2 regions of the Novosphingobium sp. fls2-241-R2A-195 genome follow, and region 2 is predicted to be linked to the other one. Evidence: riboswitches for the same ligand, from Rfam matches in the RefSeq annotation. Region 2 holds a riboswitch; the other holds the start of a gene.
The links. Region 2 has a riboswitch for thiamine pyrophosphate ahead of QRN25_RS03360 (TonB-dependent receptor). Riboswitches for the same ligand answer to the same signal wherever they lie in the genome.
Positions count from the first base shown of each region.

Region 1 (7,802 bases), on a different contig from region 2:
CTCGGCGAAAGCCTCCGCAGCTTCCGGCCCCTCGCCGGCGAACAGCAGCATCGCCGTATCGAGCGGATCCTCGACCGCGCCGCCAAGCAACAGTTCGCCGCGCTCGGCCGCCTGCCATGCGAGGTCCAGATGCGCGGCGCGAAATTCGGCCCGTCGCTCGAGGTAGCCGGGCGCGAGGTGATAGATCAGCAGGTAGTGGTTCATCGCCCGACCATGCCCGGCGGCACGACCCGGGGAAACCCCTCAGCCACAGCCTTCCACATAGGCCAGCACCGGCATCTCGCCGACATGGATCAGGCCGACCTTGCCGTCAGACTTGATCTCGAAGCGCAGCGCCGATTCTCCGGGGCGGGCATTGGGAGCCGTCAGGTACTTGGCGGGCGCGGCTTCGTACTTGTGCGGCTCCTCGCGGAAACCGGCGAACCACTTCTTCACGTCGCCCTCGGTCGCACCGACGCCAATACCCTCGGCCAGCTTGACCGAGGAATTCGCGCCCAGCGTGATGCGGCGCACCTTGCCCTCGGTGACGATGGCATAGACACCGGGGTAGTCAGGCGAGCTGATCGCCGTGCAACTGTCGCTTTCCTGTGCGCCGCGTGACGCCCAGGAACTGCCCTTGGGCACCGGCTGACCGATCTTCAGGTCACCCAGCCCCTCCAAGCCAAGCACTTTAGGGTCGCTCGCGGGAGTGACGGCGGGCGCAGCCTCCGAAGGCGCGGCCTCGCTGGCCAGAGCCTCCTCGCTCGCGGAAGCGGTTACACTCGGCTCCTCCGGCCCGGACGAGCAGGCGGCGAGGGGCAGCAGGACGAGAGCGGCGAGCGCGGCAATCCGTTTCATGATAGCCGAAACGGATCGCAATCGCTCAGGTTGCCGGGGCGATCGACAAAGATGCCAAGGGTAAGAAAATGCGAGGGTTATTACCCTCGCGCTCCGGGGGCTGTCGGCGTCGCGCCCTGCAGCATCCTCAGCGCCCGACTTTCTCGATCAGCTTCATTGCCGCAGCAGGTGCCCGCTCCTTCGCGCCATTGATGAAGAAGGCGAAGACTTCACGGCCTTGTCCGGTCCAGTCGCCGACACGCTTTGCCCATGTGTCGAGGTCTTCGTCCGGATAGCCCTGTTCCAGTTCACTTTGCGCGTTCTGCAGGCGGGCGTAGACGAACGGAGCGCAGTCCGTCGCATCCAGCACTGCATATTTGGGCGAATCGGCCAGCACCACCGCTACCCCGGCCTTGCGGCACAAGTCGAAGAAGGCCGAATCGTCGAAACTCTCGTGCCTTGCCTCGATCGCATGGCGCACCGTCAGGCCCTCGTGGCTGGCGGGCAGCAAGGCGAGGAAGGCGGCGATCTCGGCCGCGTCGAACTTCTTAGTGGCCGCAAGCTGCCAGTTGATCGGGCCCAGCTTGTCGCCCAGTTCGACCAGCCCCTGCGCCATGAACCGCGCCACGCTCTCGCCCGCCTCGGACAAGTCCTTGCGGTTGGTGCAGTACCGGCTGCCCTTGAGCGCGAAAAGGAAGCCATCGGGCACTGCATCGCGCCACTTGGCAAAGCTGGCGGCACTTTGGCCGCGATAGAAGGTGGCGTTGATCTCGGTGCCGGTCAGGTGCTCGCCGACGTAGGCCAGTTCGCGCGACTGGGTGAGGCCCTTGGGGTAGAACAGCCCGCGCCATGGTTCATAAGTCCAGCCGCCGATGCCGATGTGGACGCTCATGATTTCTTCCGGGCAAGGCGTTTGCGGTTTGCGGTGACCTTGCGGCGGTAATGGCGCACGGCCTTTGCGGCGGTCTTCGGAGATGCACTCGACGTCGCCAGCATCATGCCCACTTCGGCGGCCGCCTTGACTTTTTCCGAGACCATCAGCGCGTTTTCACGGTCGCTGCCCTTGCCGGTCATCATATCGCTGGTGCGCATGCCCATGACCATGAGCGATTCCGCCCAGAGCCAGTAGCTGTCGTGGGCGAGTTTCATCCAGTCGGTGGTCGGGTTGCGCATGCGTGGCCCTCCTTGGGAAGAGGCAGCGTAGCACCGGCGCGCGATGCTGCGAAGGCGGCATGCTGCTGGTCAAACGCGCGTCGCGCTGCCAAGGGCGCAAAGGCATCAGGAGAATGGATCATGGCAAGCGACGACGAGGATTATGTCTACGACGAGGACAGCGGCGAATGGCTGCCTGCCTCGGAACTGACGGCGAAGCGCGCGGCGGCCGATGCCGTGGAAGTACGTGACGCGGTAGGCAATCTGCTCGCGGACGGCGATTCGGTGACGCTGATCAAGGACCTCGACGTCAAGGGCGCAGGCCAGACGCTGAAGCGCGGGACGGTGATCCCCGCGATCCGCCTGACCGGCGATGCGCAAGAGATCGATTGCCGCTACCCCGGCATCAAAGGCCTCGTCCTGCGCGCGGAGTTCGTGCGCAAGCGGTGAGCCGTGCCTCCCCTCCTTCGTCATTCCCGCGAAGGCGGGAACCCATCTCCTGACGTTTCATGTTGCACGCCCGTCAGATGGATCCCCGCCTTCGCGGGGATGACAAAGAAGGTTTAGATCCAACTCGCTCGCCGAGTCAGTCGTGCTCGCGCCCGCCTGCCCCCATGTAGAGTTCGCTGCCGGTTTCCCGGAACACTTTGCTCATCTCGGCCATTCCGGCTTCCGCCTCTTCGGCGGCGACGAAGGTTTCGACCGGCTGGTTCTGCTTCGCCGCGAACTCGCGCACTTCCTGGCTGATTTTCATCGAGCAGAACTTGGGCCCGCACATCGAGCAGAAATGCGCGGACTTGGCGCCCTCGGCCGGCAGCGTCTGGTCGTGGTACTGCTCCGCCGTGTCGGGATCCAGCGACAGGTTGAACTGGTCGCGCCAGCGGAACTCGAAACGGGCGCGAGACAGCGCATCGTCGCGGACCTTGGCCGCCGGGTGGCCCTTCGCCAGATCGGCGGCATGGGCGGCCAGCTTGTAAGTGACCACGCCGACTTTCACGTCGTCGCGGTCGGGCAGGCCGAGGTGCTCCTTGGGCGTCACGTAGCAGAGCATCGCCGTGCCGTACCAGCCGATCATCGCGGCGCCGATGCCGCTGGTGATGTGGTCGTAGCCCGGCGCGATATCGGTGACGAGCGGACCGAGGGTATAGAACGGCGCCTCGCCGCAGGCGGCCAGCTGCTTTTCCATGTTCTCCTTGACCTTGTGCATCGGCACATGGCCCGGCCCCTCGATCATGACCTGCACGTCCTGTTCCCAGGCGCGCTTGGTCAGTTCGCCCAGCGTGTAGAGTTCGGCGAACTGCGCCTCGTCGTTGGCATCCGCGATCGAGCCCGGACGCAGCCCGTCACCCAGCGAATAGGCGACGTCGTAGGCCTTCATGATCTCGGTGATTTCGTCGAAGCGTTCGTAGAGGAACGATTCCTTGTGATGCGCCAGGCACCACTTGGCCATGATCGAGCCGCCGCGGCTGACGATGCCGGTGACGCGCTTCGCCGCCAGCGGCACGAAGGGCAGGCGAACTCCGGCGTGGATGGTGAAGTAATCGACGCCCTGCTCGGCCTGTTCGATCAGGGTGTCGCGGAAGACCTCCCAGTTCAGGTCTTCCGCCACGCCGCCGACCTTCTCGAGCGCCTGATAGATCGGCACGGTGCCGATGGGCACGGGGCTGTTGCGGATGATCCATTCGCGGGTGTCGTGGATGTTGCGCCCGGTGGAGAGGTCCATGACGGTGTCGGCGCCCCAGCGGATCGACCAGACCATCTTGTCGACCTCGTTCGCCACGTCCGAGGCGACGGCCGAGTTGCCGATGTTGGCGTTGATCTTGACCAGGAAATTGCGCCCGATCGCCATCGGCTCGCTTTCGGGGTGATTGATGTTGGAGGGGATGATGGCGCGGCCGCGCGCGACTTCCTCGCGCACGAACTCGGGCGTCACGTAGTCCGGGATCGATGCGCCCCAGTCCTGCCCGTCGCGCACGTATTCCTTGAGCATGGCGCGGCCGAGGTTCTCGCGCTCCGCCACATATTCCATCTCCGGCGTGATGATGCCGCGCCGGGCATAGTGCATCTGGCTGACGTTCATGCCCGCCTTCGCGCGCAAGGGCCGCCTGACGACGTTGGGGAAGGCCGGAACCCCTGCCGAACGGTCAGGCCCCTTGATGCCGTTGTCCTCGGGCTTCACCTCGCGCGCGGCGTAATCCTCCACGTCGCCGCGCGCCGTGATCCATTCGCGGCGCTTGGGGGCGAGGCCCGCCGAAATGTCGATCGTGACATCAGGATCGGTATAAGGGCCGGAGGTGTCGTAGACCCGCACCGGGGCCTCGCCGCTGCCGGGTTCGAGGTGGATTTCGCGCATCGCCACGCCCAGCGGGCCGACGTGGATCTTCCTCGATCCACGGATGGGGCCGGTCGTCACGCCGATTTCGAGCTTGGAATTGATGTCTGCCATGGATTGCCTCTCTTCTTTCCATGGGACGAAAAAAGAGACGCATTACGGGCGTTGAAACATGCTCAAACCCGACGCTCCACTTCCTCCGCCCGTACTAACGGGTTCAGGTTCGACGGGTCTTGTGGAGCATACCCACAACTCTCAGCCACTTGCTGGCTCCCCGGGGACGGCGCAGTGATAGACGCGCGTATCGGCGGGGTCTAGAGGCTTGAGCCCATGCCGATGCTCTATCGCCTCGACGCGCCCGCGCCGCATGTCGCGCGCTCCTTCGGGGCCGAATCCGGCAATGACCCATGGGACGGCGGCCACGTCGCGCCCGGGCAGTTCGCGCCGGTCATCACTGCTGGGCGAGAGGCGATCGCCGGGCCGAGGCCGCAATATCGCACCCCGCGCCGGATGATCCCGCGCCTCTGGGGCGTACCGCCGCCTCCCTCGGTCCACGAACAGCGCGGCATCCTGACGGTGCGCAACCTCGACAGCCCGTTCTGGATCGGCAACTTGCGCAACAGCGAGTTCCGCTGCCTGGTCCCCGCCACCGCCTTCATGGAGTGGGGCCGCCCCTCGCCCACGGATGGCAAGCGCCGCCAGTGCTGGTTCGCCTGCGCCGACCAGCCGGTCTTCGCCATGGCGGCGGTATGGAAGGACAGCGAGATTCCCTCCTTCGCCCTCCTCGCCTGCGAAGCGAACGCGGCACTGAGAGCAGAGGGGCGAGAGACGATGCCGGTGATCCTCCCACCCGATCCGGCCGTGCAGGACACCTGGCTGCGCAGCGCCTGGGACCGCGCGAAGAGCCTCATCGTGCCTTATTCCTCGTCCCTCATGGAGATGCGCGTGGCGGGCTGAGCCCATCGCTATCCGAGACGCGACCAATCCCGTGCCGCATGCTTGTTGCTCCCCCGATAACGATCAACTTTCTCGATCGCAGTAAGGGGAGTGCAAAATGATCGAGCAAAACGACGCGGCAAAACTGGACCGACGAACCGCATTGGGACTGGGCGCCACCGCGCTTGCCGCAGCCTCGCTTCCGGCGGCGGCCGCAACGCCGAAGAAGCGCCTGCTCGATCCCGCCAATGCAGCCGACGCCTCGCTGATCTATCGCAAGCTGCGCTATCGCACGGACGACGGCCTGGTCTTCTCGTGGATCAAGGGTCCGTACATGGCCGCGACGGGCGGCGACCTGATCCCGGTCTATGCGATCAATCTCGGATCGATCCAGCGCATCACGCACAAGGCCGATGGCAGTTTCGAGCTGATCGACCTGGAGATCAGCTTCCGCGTCGATATCGACACCGGCCATCGCCTCACCGACCTCCGCAACCCGATCACGGGAGAGACCGTGAAAGTCGGCGGTCGCGGCCCGATCCCCACGCGCGTGCGGGTTTCGGCGACCAACGAGATCGACATTCCCGATATTCCGGGCGCGCCCCGTTTCGAGCACGTCCACACCCCCGCCGTGCCCTTCACCCTGCGCACCGGCGAGATCGCGGTGCGCGACCGCTCGCACGCCAGAGTGACCGCTCCCGACGGCTCGGTGTCCTATCTGAACGAAGTGAGCACCCTGTCCGCGCCGAGCGCGCTGGTGCTGGACCCGGCGGTCACCAACGTCGACACGCGGGTGCAGTCCAACGACGTGCGCAGCTGGCCGGAATGGCTGCGGATGGGCGATCGCCCCGGTACGCTCAACCTGTTCGGCAACGGCGGCAAGGTGAAGCGCTTCGAGGACCTTCCGGCGGACTGGCACGCCATGCTCGAGACGTATTATCCGCAGATCGCCAAGGACCCCATCGCCGCTCTCGACAAGGCGGGGTAACAGGGCACGCCTTGTCTCAGGCAAGGAAGGTGGCCATCTGCGGTAGATGGCCTCCGCAACCCTCGACGCCCTTCTCGGCGAAATCCGCGCCTGCCGCTTGTGCGAGACGGCGCTGGGCTTCGAGCCGCGCCCGTTCGTCGCGGCCAGCCCGTCCGCCCGCCTGCTCATCATCGGGCAGGCGCCGGGCAGCAAGGTCCATGCCAGCGGCATAGGCTGGGACGACGACAGCGGCGACCGGCTGCGCGGCTGGCTGGGGCTCGACAAGGCCATGTTCTACGACACCGCGAAAGTCGCGCAGATGCCCTCCGGCTTCTGCTATCCGGGCAAGGCGAGCGGCGGCGACAAGCCCCCTCGCCCCGAATGCGCCCCGCGCTGGCACGCGCCGCTGCTGGCCGAACTGCCCCAGCGGCGCCTGACCCTGCTGGTGGGGCAGTACGCCCAGAAACGCTACCTGCCGCGCGGCTTCGCGCCCAACCTCACCGAAACGGTGCGACGGTGGCGCGAGGCGCCGGAAGGACTGTTCCCCCTTCCGCATCCGGCGTGGCGCAGCCGGCTGTGGATGGCGAAGCACCCGTGGTTCGAAGCGGAAGTGCTGCCTGACTTGCGCCGGAAGGTGATCGAAGCCGTCGAAGGCTCCCCGCATCAGAACGTATAGGCCACGCCCGCGCCCAGGACCCACTGGTTCGCACTGCCCCGCAGCGAGGTGAACGGCGTGTCCTTGCCGTCGTTCAGCATGCGCGAATAGTTCGCCACTCCGAACACCGAAAGCCCACCGTCGCGCACGTCGCCGGAGAGGTCATAGGCCATCAGCAGCGAGGTGTTGACGCTGTCCCAGCCGCCCTTGGCATTGTAGACCGGCAGCCCGCTCGCAAGGCTTTGCCCCGGATTCACCGAGTAGTAGTAGCGCGCGAACTTGTCATCGACACGGCGGGCGCTGACCGCCAGCACCGTGACGACCGCCGGGCTCAGCGGCGTCGCGTAGCTGATCGCGGGGGACCAGACCATGCCCTTGTAGGCGCCGTTCACGTCCCACTTCACGTCGCTCGACAGCGTGAGCGAATCGTAGTCGTGCAGCACCCGGTACTTGGTCACGCCCGCGCTGACGCCGACCTCGATCGCCGGATCGAGCTTGCCTGCCGCCCGCACGACCTCGTCCCGCACGCGCCGGTTGCGATTGAACGAGGCCGTGACCACTGGCCCCAGCGAAAAGCCGATGCCCGAATCTTTGTCGTCGGGAATGAAGTCCAGCGCCACGCCCGCAACGCGCGGATTGATGTCCACGCCCTTGAAATGGCCGCGCACCAGCGGCACCGGCGAGAGGATGTAGTCATCCGAGCCGCGATAACTGGGAACATAGACCGCGCCGACGCCGACCGTCAGGTAATCGCCGTCGAGGACGTTCTCGGTCGCCTGTTGCTGCGGCGCCTCCTGCGCGATGGCGGGCATCGAAAGAAGGGCGGCAGATGCCGTGCAAATCCGTAAGACAAGGCGTGAATTCATGACGGTCCCCTGAAGATCTTGAAAGACCAACGCTTTGCGAGACCTAACAGTTGCCTCGCTTGGCTTTCAGGCCGACGA
Region 1 covers NZ_JARVRY010000027.1:241,400-249,201, reverse strand. Annotated here, with positions in the region: gene QRN25_RS21120 (YciI-like protein) at 1-204, opposite strand, end outside; gene QRN25_RS21115 (hypothetical protein) at 244-837, opposite strand; gene QRN25_RS21110 (DUF72 domain-containing protein) at 965-1,708, opposite strand; gene QRN25_RS21105 (hypothetical protein) at 1,705-1,989, opposite strand; gene QRN25_RS21100 (alkylphosphonate utilization protein) at 2,110-2,418, shown strand; gene thiC (phosphomethylpyrimidine synthase ThiC) at 2,555-4,414, opposite strand; TPP riboswitch at 4,477-4,587, opposite strand; gene QRN25_RS21090 (SOS response-associated peptidase family protein) at 4,631-5,257, shown strand; gene QRN25_RS21085 (DUF1838 family protein) at 5,355-6,224, shown strand; gene QRN25_RS21080 (uracil-DNA glycosylase family protein) at 6,271-6,879, shown strand; gene QRN25_RS21075 (MipA/OmpV family protein) at 6,867-7,724, opposite strand; gene QRN25_RS21070 (DUF2585 family protein) at 7,791-7,802, opposite strand, start outside.
Region 1: it holds a riboswitch for thiamine pyrophosphate, as region 2 does, so the genes downstream of both, thiC (phosphomethylpyrimidine synthase ThiC) here and QRN25_RS03360 (TonB-dependent receptor) in region 2, are expected to answer to the same signal.

Region 2 (7,802 bases):
CTCCGTGCCCATCCCGTGCACGAGATGGTCCGCCCGAGGCACCCCGCCGCTCATGTCAGAACGCGCGTGACAGTGTCGCGACCACCGCCCGGCCGCCGCCGATGTAATAGGCGGGCGCGGAACCCGAGATCACCGTGCCGCCCCGACCCACCGTGTCCTGCGCGTTGCTGCTGACCGAGTACACGCCCGAAAGCACGCGCGGATTGGTCACGTTGATCGCGTTGACCCGCAAGTCCATGCGCTGCGCATCGATCAGCCCGGCCAGATGCACACCGATCGCCAGGTCGAGCGTCGCATAGCCCTTGATGCTCTCGTCGTTCATGAACGACGAATATTGCCGCCCAACGTACTTGAGCGCGGTGCTGCCGAACAGGCGCCCGTCGTCATAGGTGCTGCCCACGGCGAACTGGAATTCGGGGCTCGACACCGCGCGCTTGCCCTTCGTCGGCAGATAATCGCCACCGATGGCCAGATCGTCGTCCTGCCGCGTGTGCAGATATTCGCCCGAGGCGTAGATGCTCACGCCCTTGGCCGGGCGATAGTCGATCTCGGCGTCGAGGCCGTAGCTGGTCTGACTGCCGCCATTGACCGTAGAATTGACCAGCGCCCCGCCGCTATTGATCACCGTCGCCACCTGCCGGTTGCGGAAGTGGTAATGGAACGCGGTCAGCGAAAATGACAGGCTCGGCCCAATATAGCGATAGCCCAGTTCCTCGGAGACCGAGTACTCGTTCTTGAGGTTCGAAGTCCCCTGCTGCACCACCTCGCCGCCATAGTAGCTGTTGTAGAGCGCGAACTCGTTAGGCGTGCGGAAGTTCGTGGTCACGTTGGCGAACAGCTGCTGCCGCTCGTCCAGCTTGTAGTGCACCGACGCGCGCGGAAGCGCCGCGAAGCTGTCGGTATGCACCTTGTCCTGCGGCCCCGGCAGATGGTTGCGGCCATTGCGCAGTAAATCCACGCCTTTGAAGCCCACATCGAGGGTCAGGCGCGGCGTGACGGTCACGCTGTCGGCGACGAAGAAGCCCTTGGTCACCGTGACCGTACGCGCGTTCTCGTAAGCGAGCAGGCGGCCGTCCGCAGTGCGGATCGCCTTGCTCGGATAGCCCCACTTGTCGAAGGGCTGCCCCTCCGCGCCGATCGAGGTGTAGGTCTGCTGTACCCGGTCGGTGCCGTAGTCGAACCAGAGCCCCGCCGTGATCGTGTGCGCGCCGGCCTCCAGCGTCAGCTTGCTGACGTTGCCAGTGCGCATCTGCTTGCCGGTCCAGTTCCCCATCACCGTGGCGAGGCCGTCCACCGCTCCCGGCAGTTCCACCGGCTGCGTCAGTTCCTCGGTGCCGAGGTAATTGCCGGTCGTGGTCAACTGCGTCCCGTAAGGCGCGTTGCCGTAGCCGAACTGGAGATACGTGGTGCTGTCGAGCGTCAGACCGCTGCCGAAGTTCAGATGCACCGGCGCGGAGGCGTAGAGGTTACGGAACGGCGCGCGGTAAAGGCGCCAGTACCCGGTATCGCCTTCGGTATACTTCGTGCTGTAATTGAAACCGCGACCGTAAGCGCGCCAATCGGCCAGCGTCGGCGCCGGATAGCCCGAAGTCTCGGCCTCGTTGAACGACAGGGCGAGGCTGGCGCGGTTGCCCTCTCCCCATTCCGCCAGCAACTTGGCGTCGATATGCTGGCGCTTGTCGAAGCCCGGCCCTCGCCAGTTGTCGGCGCGGTTGTTGGAGTACGACACGAAGGCCTTGAGCCCGGTATTGCCGATCTCGCCGGTATCGAAGCGCGCGAAAACGCGCCGTTCGTCGAACGAACCGACCGACAGGTTGACCAGCCCGCCCATCCGCTCCTTCGGGTCATCCAGCGTCAGCGACAACAGGCCGCCTGCCGCCGCGACGACCGGCGCATCGATGTCCGCTCCGCCCTGCACGAGCCTGACCTGACGCACGTTCTCGGCATCGGCGAACTGCGAAGGATAGGCGTTGTAATAGCCGATGTCGTTCTGCGGCGCCCCTTCCATCAGCACGCCGATCTGGTCCTGCCCCAGCCCGCGCAGTGTCAGGCTGGAACTGGCCGAGAGCCCGTAAGGGTCGCTCATCGATACATTGGCGCCGGGTAGCAGGTTCACTAACTGGAAGGCGTTGAATGTCGGTGCCTGCTTGACGATGAACTCGGACGAGATCGCGCTGACCGCCTTGGGTTCGGTCTGGTCGGGCAGCAGGCCCTCGGGGTCGGCATGACCGATGACCTGGATCGGCGAGGCATCGGCCTCGTCAGCCAGCGCCGGAGCCGCCGCGAACAGGGCCGGGAATGCCAGCGCCGCGCCACAGAGATACGAAAAATTGACCGTCATAGTCTCGCGTCCACTCCACTCGGAGGGATAACGGACTTGCCGCCAACCCTCCCTACGCCGGTGTCAACCGGATCAGGTTCAGCGGGTCGTGGTCTGCTGACCACCTCTCAGCCGCGCATGAGCGGCCCCCCGGGGATGGAGCGCGCCTTAGGCGCTTCGACGCGAAGTGGGAAGCGATATTATTACAGGTTGGAGTCAGGGGCTGCCGTGAAAGAAAGCGTCTGAACGGATAAGGCTGCGGCAGCACGGCCCGCCATCTTGCCAAGCGTCGTGGCCGCAAGCAGACCGTTACCGGCAAGGTAGCCATAGGACGCATCGCCGGACAGGCCCCGCGCCGCGCCTCCGCCTGCGAAGAGGTTGGGAAACGCCGTCCCGTCCTCGTGCAGCACGCGCGTCCGGCTGTCGATCACCAGCCCACCCTGGGTGTGAAACAGCGCGCCCGTCACTTTGGCGGCATAGTATGGACCCACCAGAACCTGCGAAGCGGCGAACGATCGCCCGAAGGCGTCCTCCCGCTCGCCCCGCGCGATCGCCGCGACCTCGGCACAAGTGCCCTCCAGTGCTGCGACGGGCACCCTGATCGCCTCGGCCAGCGCAGGCAGGGTGGGTGCGCTCACCACCGCACCGGCGCGCAGGGCGTCCCGGTAATCGTCGAAATCACTCATCAACACATGCAGCCGCTCGTCGAAGATCGACCAACCGACACGCCCCGGCTGCGCATTGAGCTTGGCCGCCTGTTCGGAATAGCCGGCGGATTCGTCGGAGAAGCGGCGCCCCTCGACGTTGACCTGAAAGCCGCCTTCCATGATCAGCGGCCACAGGATCGGCACGGCATGGCCCACCGCCAGCCCGCCATGGCCCTGGTAAGCGGTCATGTCGGCTACCGCGGCGCCCATCTCCAGCCCCCAGCGGATGGCATCGCCCTTGTTGCCGGGATGGCCGTGGAACGTCGCCTCCGCCATGTCGGGGATGAACCGCGCGACCATCTCCGCATTGCCCGCGAAGCCCGAACAGGCGAGGATAAGTGCATCGCAGGTGACGATTTCCGCGCTGCCGTCGGGGCGTGTGTAGCGCACCGCGGTGACGCGGTCGCCGTCATGCAGCAATTCTTCCACGGTCGCTTCGGTGAGGATGGGTATCTGCGCCTCCCCACAAGCCGCTTCGAGCGCCGCCATCAACTCGCCCCCCGTCCGGTTCGGCGTGCCGTACATGCGGCGCACGCTATGCCCGGGGTAGAGAAACCCGTCGACGAGATCGAGCGGCACTCCATGACAATCGCGCAGCCACGCGATCGTCTCGACCGATTCACGCGCGACGTGCAGCGCGAGTTCGCCATCCACGCGGCCCTTGGTCTTCGCCACCATGTCGGCGGCGAAGATTTCGGGCGTATCGACGATCCCTGCGGTTTCCTGCTCGGGCGTGCCGCTGGCCGGGATCAGGCCCGTCGACATCGCGGTGGAGCCCGAAGGCGAGGCGTCGCGTTCCAGCACGAGGACCTCGCTCCCGGCGTCGTGCGCGGCGAGCGCGGCGGTCAGGCCGGTGCCGCCGGCGCCGACGATGACGATGGGAAAGTGCATTGCGTCGCTCATGATCGAAACCTGTCCGCGAGAAGGGCTTGCCCATGAGGATGTGCAAGCGGCCCGATCACGAATGGAGAAGCAAGGCGCTCCCTGTCCTGCCCCCTCTTCGCGCCTTTTCAACAGACGAACATCGCCGCCTGCCCGGAAAATTCACTGCGCGAACATTCACGAACGAAGCGGGTCAAGCATGCGCGGCCGGGCGCTAGCCTCGAAGCAAAGGCCTGCCGCGATGGGGACGTAAAGACCATGCCCGCTCACGATACCACTGCCCTTCGGACCGCGTTCGTCACCGGCAGTTCGAGAGGGATCGGGAAGGCGCTGGCGCAAGCGCTGCTCGACCGGGGTATCAACGTCTACATATCCTCTTCCGATGGCGAGGATGCCCGCCACACGGCCCGGCACCTGCACCAGGATCGCGCCCGCGCCGAAGGCGGCGCCTGCGATGTCACGAGTGCCGATGCGGTACGCGCGGCATGGGACGATGCCTGCGAACGGTTCGGCGGTATCGATATCTGGATCAACAATGCCGGGCTGGCGCTCGGCGGCGGGCTGGTCGACATGCCCGAAACCGAAGTGAGCCGAATGCTCGACATCAACGTCATGGGACTGGTGCATGGCTGCCAGACGGCGATCCGCGGATGGCGCGCAGCCGGCAGGCAGGGGGCGCTCTACAACATGCTGGGGGCAGGGGCGGACGGCACGCTGATGCCCTTCATGAACGGCTATGCCACCACCAAGGCCGCCGTTACCTACCTTACCCGCTCTCTGGCCGAGGAGATGAAGCATAGCCCAAGCCTCGCCCACCCCATCGTCGTCGGCGCAATCAGCCCCGGCCTCGTCATCACGGAGGGCTTCCTGCGCGAACACGCAAAGCTGGATGCCGAGGGCGCGCGCGCCCGTCGTGACTGGGTAAATCTCATTGCCGACCACCCGGAGACGATCGGCCGGTGGGCCGCCCGCATTGTCGATACGAACACCCGCAACGGCCGGATCTTCACGTGGCTGACGCCGCGCAAGATCCGTGACCGCCGCAAGGGCAAGCCGCGCGACGTGCTTGCGCGTTATTTCCCGGTGGAGCCTTCCTGACCACCTCCATCGATCGCCTCAAGCACGATATTGGGCAGCATCGCATTGTCCCAGACCGGCTTTGCGGGCGGACGTTCGCCAGTGCGCAGGATCACCAGCTGGTGCGATGGTACAATGTAGACCACCTGATTGCCATTGCCGTCGAACAGGAACAGGTCCGCAGCCGCATAAGGCGCGGAATGATAGGACCGACCGAAAGGGACTTGCGGGTTGGCCGGCCCTCGCCATTCGACATAAGGACTGCCGATATAGACGCCGAGCCCCGCGTGCGGGTTCTGCTCCGTCGGCGTGACCATGGCCTTGACGAAACCCTCCGGCAAAAGCCGCCTGCCTTCCCAAACCCCGTCGCGGACGAGCAGGATACCCAGCCGCAGATAGCTTTCGGCGGGCAGCAAGGCGCAGCAGCCAGAATGCGGCGTGCCGTCCGGGCGGTTCATCCAGATCCGTCCGCCCCGCGCGCCGATCGGTGCCAGCACTTCGCGCGCGATCCATTGCTCGAACGGAATGCCGGTAGCCCGCTCGATCAGGGGAGCGACGAGTTCGCCGTTGGCGTTGGAGTATTCGTAGCGGTTCCCCGGCACATCGACGAGCGGGTACTCGTCGATGATGATGCGATCGTGATAGGGGTGCAGGTAGGCACGGTTGAGGATGTCGCCGGGATTGGGCGCGGCACCTTGCGGAAGCAGGCCCGATCGCATCCCGAGCACTTGCCGGATGGTGATCGCCGCGCGCGGTGTCCCCTGCCATTCGGTAATGAAGTCCGCCATCGGCTGGTCGAGCGACGCGATCTTGCCGGCCACGATGGCCCGCCCAACGGCGATGACCGCCAGAGGCTTGGACAGCGACTTGGAGATGATCGGCGTATCTTCATGCGTATCGCCGAAATAGTCCTGCTCGACCAGAGCGCCCTTGTGCCAGACCATGAACGCCGAACTGTTGCCCGATGCAGCATAATCCCTCGCCTTCGCCAGTGCGGCAGGTGCAATGGAGTGCCCCGCTGGTAGCGGGCGCCATTTGCGGACACCGTCCAGCGGCCCCAGCGTATCGTAGGTCGCTATCCCCGTCTCTCCGGTCACGTACTGCTGATAACGCCGCATGTAGAGCGCCTCCGCGTCCCGAGGGGACATCTCCGCAGCCGTCTTGGGAGACGGGCGAGGAGTCGAGGCGCACCCCGTCAGGCATAAAGCCGCCATGCCGGACAGCAGAGTGGCAGGCAACGCAAGTCTCATCGCGGATTTCCCCAAGGCGAAGGCTGCACACTGCCGCGACGGAGGGCTCCGGCGAATGCCTGCTCCCATCACTATTCATCTGCTGAACAGACACGATCATAACGCGCGCCATTTTACCGGCTTGGCGTCAATCCTACGGCCTGGAGGCCAGATGACACGACAGCCAGAAGGCATGAACACTTCGCTCACCCCCGTTCTGAAACAGCGGGGCCGTGCCTCGGTCGATTTCCTCGTGCATTTCGGGCGCGGATCGCAGGCCGTGCGCGCGCAAGGCGATCGCGAAATCGCCGCCGCCGTTCCAGACCCCTCCTCGCTCCCTGACGACCTCGACGAGCGCGGCCGGTGGATGGAAGACGCCATGGCCGCGAGCCGCCCCTGGCGCGTATCTCAGGCGGTGGGCGAATGGCATTCCACGATGCACGGGCTGATCGCACGCGAGGCTTTCGAGGAAATCCTGCCCGACCTCCAACCCGTGATTGCCCACTTCCAGACAAATGGCCCGGCCACGCTCGAACCTGCTGCTCCGGACGAGGCCGCGCCGTTCTATTGGCAAGGCGTAAACTTCCACCGCACTGCTGGCGGGTGGGACGATCACCCCCTGCAGGGATACATCCACGGCGAAATCGTCCATCGCCGACTGGTCGAGGCGATGTTCCCCGGCGGCATTTTCCTCCAGCGCCGCGCGATCGCCGGGATGCCTCCGCGTGACGACTATGCGCGCATCCTCGACATGGGCGCATCGACAGGCCACTTCACCGCCGCACTGCAGGAAACCTACCCTTCGGCGCAAATCACCGGAGTGGACCTGTCCCTGCGCGCACTAGAGCACGCGCAGCGGGTCGCCAATGCGCATGGCTGGGGATGGCGCCTCTATCAGCGTCCGGCCGAGCGCACCGGCTTTGCCGAGGCTTCGTTCGACCTCGTCGCGTCCTACATCCTGCTTCACGAACTCCCAGCCGAAGCGATCCGCGCCGTGTTCGCCGAAGCCTTCCGGGTGCTGGAGCCGGGCGGCGACATGATCATGAGCGACGTTACCCGCTACGCCGACATGGACAAGCTCGGCGTCTGGCGAGCAGACAGCGGCGCCCGTTACGGCGGTGAACCTCACTGGCGCGAATCCGCCAGCCTCGACCTTGCCGAAGTCGCCCGTCAGGCGGGCTTCGTCGACGTCAACGCCGTGGGCCTCGGTCCCCGCGCCTATCCTTACGTTGTCCAGGGCCGCAAGCCGCTATGATCGACGCCGACCCCAAGAGCTACAACCACCCCGAACGCCGCACGCTGACCGAGGCGGACAGCGGGCATCTCGCCGCCGGGCTGATCGCCCTGACGCGCGAGGTCTGGGTGCTGGCCGACCGCATGGCCGTGACCGAGGAAGTGCTCGCCCGTCGCGGCATCGACATTCGCGCCGAAATCGACGCCTTCCAGCCCGATGCGGAGTTCCAGGCGAGGCTCAACGCAATGGGCCAGCGCCTCGTCGCGCAAGTGGTGAATGCCGTAGGCGGCATCGGCGCCGACTGAGACCCGGACTCCATGACCGACAGCCCCCTGACCGCCGCCTCGCGCGGC
Region 2 covers NZ_JARVRY010000004.1:48,626-56,427, reverse strand. Annotated here, with positions in the region: gene QRN25_RS03365 (phosphotransferase enzyme family protein) at 1-54, opposite strand, end outside; gene QRN25_RS03360 (TonB-dependent receptor) at 56-2,341, opposite strand; TPP riboswitch at 2,374-2,483, opposite strand; gene QRN25_RS03355 (FAD-dependent oxidoreductase) at 2,524-3,930, opposite strand; gene QRN25_RS03350 (SDR family oxidoreductase) at 4,168-5,007, shown strand; gene QRN25_RS03345 (serine hydrolase domain-containing protein) at 4,983-6,104, opposite strand; gene QRN25_RS03340 (class I SAM-dependent methyltransferase) at 6,388-7,470, shown strand; gene QRN25_RS03335 (hypothetical protein) at 7,467-7,754, shown strand; gene QRN25_RS03330 (MFS transporter) at 7,767-7,802, shown strand, end outside.